3 regions of the Blautia difficilis genome follow, and region 2 is predicted to be linked to each of the others. Evidence: riboswitches for the same ligand, from Rfam matches in the RefSeq annotation. Region 2 holds a riboswitch; each other region holds the start of a gene.

Region 1 (3,277 bases), on a different contig from region 2:
CAGGCATGCATCGGTGAAAAACAACCAAGCATCTGTGAGTTACACGCATTCACGATCGCATCACATTTCAAAGTGGTAATATCTCCCTGCCAGATATATAATCTCGAATCGGATTTTACAGGTGCAAGCGTGTCAACATCTGTGATTCCACGCTCTATATTTCTTTCTGTAAGATACTCATCCTGTATTTTCAAAAAATCATTATTGATTGGTCTTGGCGGTCTGACATTCATAAGTGAGCGGAGCAGATTTTCCTGCCCCTGCTTATCCGTAGGAATGTTCTGTCTGCCAAACGGTATTTCTTCTTTTAAAAGATACTGAATCAGATATTCTCTTCGCTCATCCTGTGTCATAATACCAGCCCCCTTATATCAGTAATTGCCTTTGCCATATCACCGCCAATACCGATTGCACGTTCCCCGAAGCTTTCCGGAACTACCGCTTCATCTATATTTAGGCGTATCAAACTATAAGACGAGTTCTCCCTCACCATCTTTTCAAAAGGGAAACGTATAATAATCGGCGTATTAAATCCAACTCCAAGTTCCAAAAGAACAACCTTTTTATCTTTATTCTGTTCCAGAAAACCCGCATACCTGTCGGCTGCCTCATGCCACGCTTCATCTTCCACAAAATAATTATCACAACGGAGATTCATAGCCATATTGCCGCCACACACCGGACATTTTGGTACAAGTTCTGATGGAATCAGGCAGTCTCTTCTTGCTTTATCCATTTTACGAAACAGGTCTTTTGCATCGTAAGTCTTTGGATGACAGGCTTTCTGGCACTGGATTTTCCCATAATCTCCCTGTGTTGCAAATATTCTTTTTTCATCGAATCCCGCTTTATAAAACTGATGATCCACATTGGTTGTAAGTACAAAATATTCTTTGTTCTTTACAATATCATAAAGCTCTGTATAAAGCGGCAATGCCGGAGGATCAAAGCGGTTCATCAATGCATGTTTTGACCAGTATCCCCACTTTGCCTCCTCAGACGGATATGGATAAAATCCGGCTGCATACATATCTGTCATGTAGTACTCGCCGTATTTTTTATAAATTCTGCAAAATTGTCTGTAAACCTTTTACCACCATATTGGATTCCCGCAGCTGTCGATGCCCCGGCTCCTGCCCCAATTATAACACAGTCTGTATTTCTTATATTCTTTGCAGCCCTGTCAATCTGGTCTTCATATGCATCTTTTTGGAATACATAATCCCTTGCCGGAGTACTACATAAAAAGTTTCTCCAGTCAGCATGCCCTTTTCTGATTTTCTTAAAAATCATAATGAACCTCTTTTCTCAATACACTGCTTCGGACAAATTTCTGCACACCTTCTTCATCATAGTACATCATATCTATGATTCTTGTCTGAGGATGTCCATCTGAACCTATCGTTGCAACTGTTGTTGAATGAATTTCATCCACCAGAAGTTTAAGATAATCCATTTTTGTCATTTCAAAGTCTCTCCTTTCAGTATCGGTGTAAGTTTTTTATATATCATCATGGCAATTGCTCCAATCACCAAGCCTTTTAAGATATTAAACGGCAATGCATTGAATAGCACAACGTCCAGCCTGGTCTTAATAAATGGCAGAAATTCGCCAAATGATGCAATCAGCTGATCCAGCGGCATAAATGCTTCAAACAGTGGAAGTAGTATAAAATAATTTACAATCGCTGCTGCTATTCCCATAACTACACTTGAAATAACACATGCCCACATCGCCATTTTCCTAGTCTTTTTGTATTTGTATATAAAACCGGCAGCCAGTACATAGGATGCCCCCATCAGGAAATTGGCAAGTTCACCAATTCCTCCTGTTGATGTTGACAGAAGCTGTAATATATTTTTTATCAATTCTATCATCACTCCTGTAACCGGTCCAAACGCAAACGCCCCAATCAGTGCAGGTAAATCTGACAGATCCATTCGTGCAAATGATGGACTCAAAGGAACCGGAAACTCTAAAAATGCCAACACATATGATATAGCTGCCAGTAGAGCTGTCATTGTTATCGTCCTTGTAGAAACTAAATTTTTTCTTGTTTTAATAGTTGCTGTATTGTTACTCATAAATCTCCTTTTTGTGAGATATGCCTGAATTTAAAACAGCCCGCAGGACGGATTCCCTGCGGGACTTGTTTTATCATATCTTCTCTCATCCGGACTTTACCGTCGGTTATGGAATTGCACCATATCAGCTTTTGCTCGCAGACTATACTGCCGGTCAGGAATTACACCTTGCCCCGAAGACTGTAATTTTTTCTGTTAATTATCTTTAAAATTCATAAGGTGGATTTCCAGAGAAATCTGCGATTAAACCATGCGGATTTTCAAGATAGAATACCTCAAAAATAGGATTATCTGCTGTCTGGTACTGTCCCTTAACGATAGGATTGTTCATGCATCCTTCCTTTACACTCTTGTTGTCCTCAAATACTGCTTTGCCATGAAGGCGAATCCATGCGTATTCAGGGGAAGATACTGATACTTCTACTTCAGGATTTGCTAACATATCCTTGTAAACATCCTTTGTGTTGTTAGTACAGAACCAAAGCTTTCCATCCTGCTCAAAACAGAACATGAATGGACGGCATTTTGCCTTTCCATCTCTTCCGACGGTTGCTAAATACTGAACCGGGTTTTTCTGTAAAAATTCTACTACTTTCTGCATTTTAAATTACCTCCTTGATATGCTGTAACAATGATTGTTACATCTTGTAGCTATACAATATCATCCGTTTAATGTAATGTCAATAGTTACATCAAACTTTTTGTAACTTTTTTTGTTACAACTCCTTTTGAAGATTTTACATTGATTATGAAAAACGAAAAGGCTCCGGAAATTGTGATGATATAATCACTCATCCGAAGCCTTCTGTAGGCTACTCTTTCTCTGTATACACTGCAATATCTTTTTTCACATCAGCAAGTGTCATTTCTGAAAGTTTTTCCTCCATTGCCTTCTGTACTTCTAACAGTCTCTTATCAAGAACATGGTGAATATTCTTTCCTACCGGACATTTCTGATTGGGATTCTCATGAAAATGAAACAGTTCTTCATCTGGTGCACATTCCACTGCTTTATACACATCAAGGAATGTAATCTGCTCCAATGGTCTGGTAATTGTCACACCGCCTGTCCCTCTTGCAACTTCAATAAGACCAGCAGCCTTTAATTGTTGCAATATTTTACGAACAATCACCGGATTAGTTCCAATGCTTGCTGCCATAAAATCACTAGTCATCTTCTGATCCGAAAATG
Region 2 (3,277 bases):
CGGGAATGCAGAAGGTTATTTTATAAAACCATTAATCATGATCTGCTGTTTGTATAACTCTTGAATCCTGATACTAATTTGTTACCCGCCACCTACAGAGATGGGAATCATCTCACATCTGATATTTCACACCCAATAGGAGAACCCGAATGAACCGAACCATAGAATATACAATCCCGGAATCCCAGAACGGACTCCGGGTAGAACAATTTCTCAGAAGAAAGGGATACTCCCGGCAGAATCTCACAGAAATCAAACGGATGCCCCAGAGCATCCTGGTAAACGGAATCCACTACTATATGCGTCAAACCCTGGCTGCAGGTGACCATCTACAGGTCTGTATCTGCGAGACAGAATCCTCGGAGAAAATCCCGCCGGTAAAGCTTCCCCTGAACATTGTTTATGAAGATGAAGACATCCTGGTGATCAACAAGCCTGCAGGAATGCCCATCCATCCCTCCATGAAAAACTACTATAATTCTCTGGCCAATGCCCTGGCATGGTACTATCAGGATCAGGGAAAGCCTTTTATCTTCCGCTGCAGCAACCGCCTGGACCGGGATACCTCCGGGCTCACTGTAATTTCCAAACACCTGGTCAGCGCCAGCATCATGGCCGATATGACCAAAAAACGCCTGGTACACAGGGAATACCTGGCCATCGTAAAAGGTGACCTCACCCCACCCGCAGGAACCATCACAGCCCCTCTTTCCCGCAAAGAAGGCTCCATTATTGAACGCACCGTAGATTTTGAACATGGTGAAGAAGCCATCACCCATTATAAACTGGTAAAAAAAGAAAATGGGCACAGCCTGGTCTCCCTTCAGCTGGAAACCGGCCGCACCCATCAGATCCGTATCCATATGAAATACCTGGGCTATCCCCTTATCGGAGACTACCTCTACAACCCTGACATGGAACACATTACCCGCCAGGCCCTACATTCCTACCACATGGAATTCCCCCATCCCATCACAGGACAGAAGATGACTTTCACTGCTCCCCTTCCGTCGGACATGTCTGCCATCAGTCCCCTTTAAGCACTACACGGATTCTCTTATAAATAAAGAATACGATCAGAGATGTCAGTGTATATTTAAAGATATTGAATGGGAAAATAATCAGTGCTGCAAAGCTAAGCAGACTGTTCACAGAGCTATGCACAGCTCCTCCCATTTCAATAAATGCCTCAATCGGCATTCCAAAAGCTTTGCCATAAGCCGGCAGCAGCACAAATGCATTCATAAAGCAAGCTACAACAGCTGTCAGCACTGTACCTGCAGCCATACCTATTACTGCATGCTTTCTGTTCTTGACAGAATGAAAGCGATAGATCAGACCAGCCGGAACCACAAAGGTACATCCAAAAATAAAGTTAGCCAAATCTCCTACACCTGCTGTCATAGAACCCTTGGTCACCAGATGAACCAGAATCTTCACCAGTTCGATCAGTACGCCTGCAATAGGTCCCATGGCAAAAGATCCTACCAGCACCGGAATCTCAGAAAAATCCAACTGATAGAAAGACGGTGCCAGAAATGGAAGTGGAAACTCCAGATTCATCAATACACCTGCAATTGCTCCTAACATAGCAATCTGTGTAATTGTCCTCGTCTTGCTCCTGGCCACTACATTGCCGTTTCTCAATACCTGTTCACTCATACTGTTTCTCTCCTTTGAAATATTTTTTTGCAGATGTCAGACAAAAGCCCCACATCTTTCTGCAAAAGAAAATTCCACAAGAATGCTGTTACAACAACATAAAAAGCCCCGGATATCCATCCGGGGCACTGAGCACGTACTTTTGTATACTGCGTGTTCTTCTCTCATCCAGACTTTACTGTCGGTTTTGGAATTTCACCAAATCAGCCGCCGAAGCGGGTCGCGGACTATACCGCCGGTAGGGAATTTCGCAACTGCGATCACCCAACCCCGAAGAATTTTCTTTTAACTGAAACCGATTATACTATATACGCATACTCATTTCAAGAGATTTTATTAATTTTTCAGTCTTTTTTATAAAGCACAAATGCTTCATATGGATTCAGGACAATTTTCCTGTCAAACATTTTTCTGCCCATATTTGTGATCAGGCACTGAGCTCCTTCTGCAAATGTTTCCGGAAGTTCCATTTCCGCTTCCTGCGCACTGAAATTGCATACTGTGAGCAGCTTCTCTGCTCCAAGCTTTCTTGTGTAAGCGAAGATCTGGTCATGGTCACGGTACAGAGCCTCAAATTCTCCGTATACGATGATATCCATTTCTTTACGCAGACGGATCAGCTTCTGATAATAATGGAAAACAGAGTCCGGATCTTTTAACTGATCTGCGGCATTGATCTGCTGATAGTTTGGATTTACCTTAATCCACGGTTCCCCTGTGGTGAAACCTGCACCTGCGGAAGTATCCCACTGCATAGGTGTTCTGGCATTGTCACGGCTTCTGAGCATCAGGCATTTCATCATATACTCCGGTGTCAGTCTGCCTGATTCTGTCAGCTCAGTGAAATAATGAAGACTTTCGATATCGCGGTAATCCTCCAGCTTGTCAAAATAGATGTTAGTCATTCCAAGCTCTTCACCCTGATATACATAGGGGGTTCCCTGCATCATATGAATGCAGGTCGCCAGCATCTTGGCTGAAATATCCCGGTAAGCAGGATTATCATTTCCAAATCTGGATACACTTCTTGGCTGGTCATGGTTCCCAAGGAAAAGACTGTTCCATGCTTTTCCTGCCAGTTCTTCCTGCCATTTGATCATGATCTTCTTGAACTCTTTGAAATCATACCGTTCTGTGGTCCATTTGCCATAATCACCACCACCGATTTCTACATGCTCAAACTGGAATACCATATTCAGTTCTTCTCGGTCATCACCTGCATATTTCTGTGCTTCCTCAATGGTAACTCCTGACGTTTCTCCCACAGTCATTACATCATATTTGGAAAGCACCTCCCGGTTCATCTCCTGAAGATATTCATGCACTCTTGGTCCATGGACACTGTAAGGTCCAAAATCCCCATAAAGTCCTCCGTGAGTCTCTCCGTCCGGAAATGCCTGATCCTTGGAGATCATACTGATTACGTCCATACGGAAACCATCGATTCCTTTTTCACACCAGAAGTTCATCATATCATAAACTTCCCGACGAACCTTCTCGTTCTCCCAGTTCAGATCCGGCTGCTTCTTGGAGAACAGGTGAAGATAATACATATCTGTCTGTGCGTCATATTCCCAGGCTGAACCGCCGAATACTCCGCCCCAGTTATTTGGCT
Region 3 (3,277 bases), on a different contig from region 2:
AAATATTCGGGGATTATAGGTCAAATGATGAACTCGATTACGGATTATGGCATGTCTTTAGAATATACACCTTGCTTTAATTGTAAAAAAATATCACGAATTTTGGATTGGGGATTAACAGATGAAGAAAATCGTGAAAATGCAGCAGTTTTGGATAAGCATTTGCAAAAGTTGTTGGATTTACCGATAGAAACCAGGCAATTGCTGGGGATAATGGTAATGAGATCATATTGGAATCGCTACGATTGCATAGTACCGATACACGAAGTTGAAAGAGCAACTGGATTAAAACCAGAAAATATTATACAAAATGTTGAAATATTGGAACGAAGAGGAATTATATCAGAGATTGAGGTAGAAGAGGAAAAGGGGATTCCAAGCTGCATATTGTATCCTGATTTTGAGTCTAGTTTCCCATATTGGAATGCTATACGGGAATTCGTAAAGAAAACAGGAACACCGATAGAAAGAATTTGTTGTGATCTGGATTTTTCTGTATTTGACGAATAAAATGTAATGATGCCGTAGGCAGAAACATTTGGATCAGACCCTATGAAGTACCGGAGTATACTCTGCCTAATGGACAAAAAGTGAAATTCCTTGATGATCAGAAAACCTATCTGGGGAATCAACTGGAGTCTGAATTTGGAGGAGACAGCTGCTTCGGTATTTTGGCAGGTATGGATTTTATTCTGGTATGTACATTTGAGAAAGAGGGTAAAAATCCAGAGCTGTTGATTTATAAAAAGAGATAATATAAGCAAAAACAAAAATTCCGCTTTACAAATAACAGATAAAGTACTAAAATAAACAAAAAGATATCTTCAGGGCAGGGTGAGATTCCCTACCGGCGGTAGAGCCCGCGAGCCGAAAGGCATGATCCGGTGAGATTCCGGGGCCGACAGTACAGTCTGGATGGAAGAAGATGATAGTACAGTTGATTTTTTGAATGAATGTAGTATCAGAGCTCTGAGATGGTGATCCATTTCAGAGCTTTTTATATAGGAAATCAAACATTCATTTATCGATCAGATGTAACCGATCAATTCCACCCTGCAGATATTTCTGCAGGCTTTTTTTGTATCTGGTACATTGTTTTCGAAATAATTATACCATTCACTTGTCTGTGAATTCGATTGCACAGGTTTAAAAGCCTCGGCGTAGCCCAGGCAAAGAACAGGAATAAGAAAGAAGGAATAGAAATGACGGATCAGGAATATATGCTTCGGGCGATTCAGCTGGCAAAAAAAGGAGAAGGCTGGACGAATCCCAATCCTATGGTAGGGGCAGTGATCGTAAAAGACGGAAAGATCATCGGGGAAGGCTATCATAAAAAGTATGGAGAACTTCACGCGGAACGTAATGCAATTGCTTCTCTTACAGAATCAGCAGAAGGTGCGGTGATTTATGTTACGCTGGAGCCTTGCTGTCATCATGGAAAAACACCTCCATGTACGGAAGCGATCATTGAACAGAAGATCAGAAAAGTGGTGATCGGTTCCCGGGATCCGAATCCGAAAGTGGCAGGAAAAGGTGTGCAGATGTTAAGGGAAGCCGGTGTAACAGTAGTTGAAGATTTTATGAGAGAAGAATGCGATCAGCTGAATCCAGTGTTTTTCCATTATATTACTACGAAGACTCCTTATGTGGTGATGAAGTATGCCATGACACTGGATGGGAAGATTGCAACGAAGACAGGAGCATCAAAATGGATTACCGGAGAAGCGGCAAGAAAAGAAGTACAGCATATGCGGCATCAGTACATGGGGATCATGGCAGGTATTGGAACTGTGCTTGCAGATGATCCGATGTTAAACGTCCGGGTAGAAGGCTGGAAAAATCCTGTCAGGATTGTGTGCGACAGTAAGCTCAGGATCCGTCCGGACAGTCAGATCGTAAAAAGTGCGGAAAAGTATCGGACGATCGTGGCTTATGCAGATCAGAAAAATACAGAAGAAAAAATAAAAATATTACATACCATGGGAGTTGAGACCATTTACTGTCCCGATGAAAAGAATCAGATAGACCTTAAGAAGCTGATGGCAGATCTTGGAAACAGAGGCATTGACAGCATCCTCCTGGAGGGAGGCGGTACGTTAAATGACAGTGCCCTGCGAGCCGGAATTGTAAAGGAAGTACAGGCTTTTGTGGCACCAAAGCTGTTTGGCGGGGTGGCCGGGAAGACACCGGTAGAAGGTATCGGAGTTGAATTCCCGTCTGATGCAGTGGAACTGAAATATACAGATATCTGCCAGATCGGTGAGGATATTCGGATAAGATGTCAGGTGTGTGAGAAAAAACAGGAGGAATCATGTTTACAGGAATCGTAGAGGAGAAAGGAAAAGTCCGTTATATACAGCTGACAGGGGAATCAGGGATCCTGGCAGTGAAAGCCAGGAAGGTCCTGGAAGGAACAAGGATCGGTGACAGTATTGCTGTGAATGGTGTGTGTCTGACAGTTACGTCGATCCAGCCGGACGGATTTACTGCCGATGTGATGGCAGAGACGATCAGAAGAAGCAGTCTTGGCAGCTGCAAGGCCGGAAGCCAGGTAAACCTGGAACGTGCAATGGCTGCAGATGGCAGGTTCGGGGGACACATAGTAAGCGGCCATATTGATGGGACTGGAGTGATACGTTCCATGCTCCGGGAAGAAAATGCCATCTGGGTATCAATTGGGACATCGCCGCAGATCTTGCATCTGATCGTGGAAAAAGGATCCATCTGTATTGATGGGATCAGTCTGACAGTTGCAAGGGTTGATGAAGCTGGTTTTCAGGTGTCGGTCATTCCGCATACAGGAGAAGAAACCACCCTTTTGGAAAAGGTGCCGGGGGATCTGGTTAATCTGGAAAATGATGTGATCGGAAAATATGTAGAAAAACTGCTTGGCATCAGAAAAAATGAAGAAGAGAAAAAAGAATCCGGAATTACGATGAAGTTTCTTGAAGAATTCGGGTTTTAGAACAGGAGGATATACACTATGTCACAAAATTATCAGTACAACACAATCGAAGAGGCACTTAGGGATCTTAAGGAAGGAAAAATAGTTCTGGTCACAGATGATCCGGACAGAGAAAATGAGGGAGACCTGATATGTGCGGCAGAGTTTGCAACCCGGGAAAATATTAATTTCATGGCGACTTATGCAAAGGGTCTTATCTGTACACCGATGAGTGCGGAAATTGCAGCGAGATTGAACTTTCCGCCGATGGTTGTTGAGAACACGGACAATCACAGTACAGCATTTACCGTGGCAGTGGATCACGCAGATACA

The links. Region 2 has a riboswitch for FMN ahead of H8Z82_RS12925 (ECF transporter S component). Riboswitches for the same ligand answer to the same signal wherever they lie in the genome.
Region 1: it holds a riboswitch for FMN, as region 2 does, so the genes downstream of both, H8Z82_RS09190 (ECF transporter S component) here and H8Z82_RS12925 (ECF transporter S component) in region 2, are expected to answer to the same signal.
Region 3: it holds a riboswitch for FMN, as region 2 does, so the genes downstream of both, ribD (bifunctional diaminohydroxyphosphoribosylaminopyrimidine deaminase/5-amino-6-(5-phosphoribosylamino)uracil reductase RibD) here and H8Z82_RS12925 (ECF transporter S component) in region 2, are expected to answer to the same signal.

What each region holds. Positions count from the first base shown of each region.
Region 1 covers NZ_JACOQG010000012.1:54,278-57,554, forward strand. Annotated here, with positions in the region: gene H8Z82_RS09175 (protein-ADP-ribose hydrolase) at 1-353, opposite strand, end outside; partial or broken gene H8Z82_RS09180 (Sir2 silent information regulator family NAD-dependent deacetylase) at 350-1,293, opposite strand; gene H8Z82_RS09185 (hypothetical protein) at 1,283-1,465, opposite strand; gene H8Z82_RS09190 (ECF transporter S component) at 1,462-2,085, opposite strand; FMN riboswitch at 2,159-2,270, opposite strand; gene H8Z82_RS09195 (pyridoxamine 5'-phosphate oxidase family protein) at 2,291-2,686, opposite strand; gene H8Z82_RS09200 (Rrf2 family transcriptional regulator) at 2,898-3,277, opposite strand, start outside.
Region 2 covers NZ_JACOQG010000024.1:7,335-10,611, forward strand. Annotated here, with positions in the region: gene H8Z82_RS12915 (asparaginase) at 1-57, shown strand, start outside; gene H8Z82_RS12920 (RluA family pseudouridine synthase) at 150-1,040, shown strand; gene H8Z82_RS12925 (ECF transporter S component) at 1,027-1,662, opposite strand; FMN riboswitch at 1,815-1,944, opposite strand; gene H8Z82_RS12930 (glycoside hydrolase family 13 protein) at 2,007-3,277, opposite strand, start outside.
Region 3 covers NZ_JACOQG010000037.1:3,937-7,213, forward strand. Annotated here, with positions in the region: gene H8Z82_RS15215 (hypothetical protein) at 1-510, shown strand, start outside; gene H8Z82_RS15220 (hypothetical protein) at 591-755, shown strand; FMN riboswitch at 817-931, shown strand; gene ribD (bifunctional diaminohydroxyphosphoribosylaminopyrimidine deaminase/5-amino-6-(5-phosphoribosylamino)uracil reductase RibD) at 1,203-2,330, shown strand; gene ribE (riboflavin synthase) at 2,312-2,965, shown strand; gene H8Z82_RS15235 (bifunctional 3,4-dihydroxy-2-butanone-4-phosphate synthase/GTP cyclohydrolase II) at 2,984-3,277, shown strand, end outside.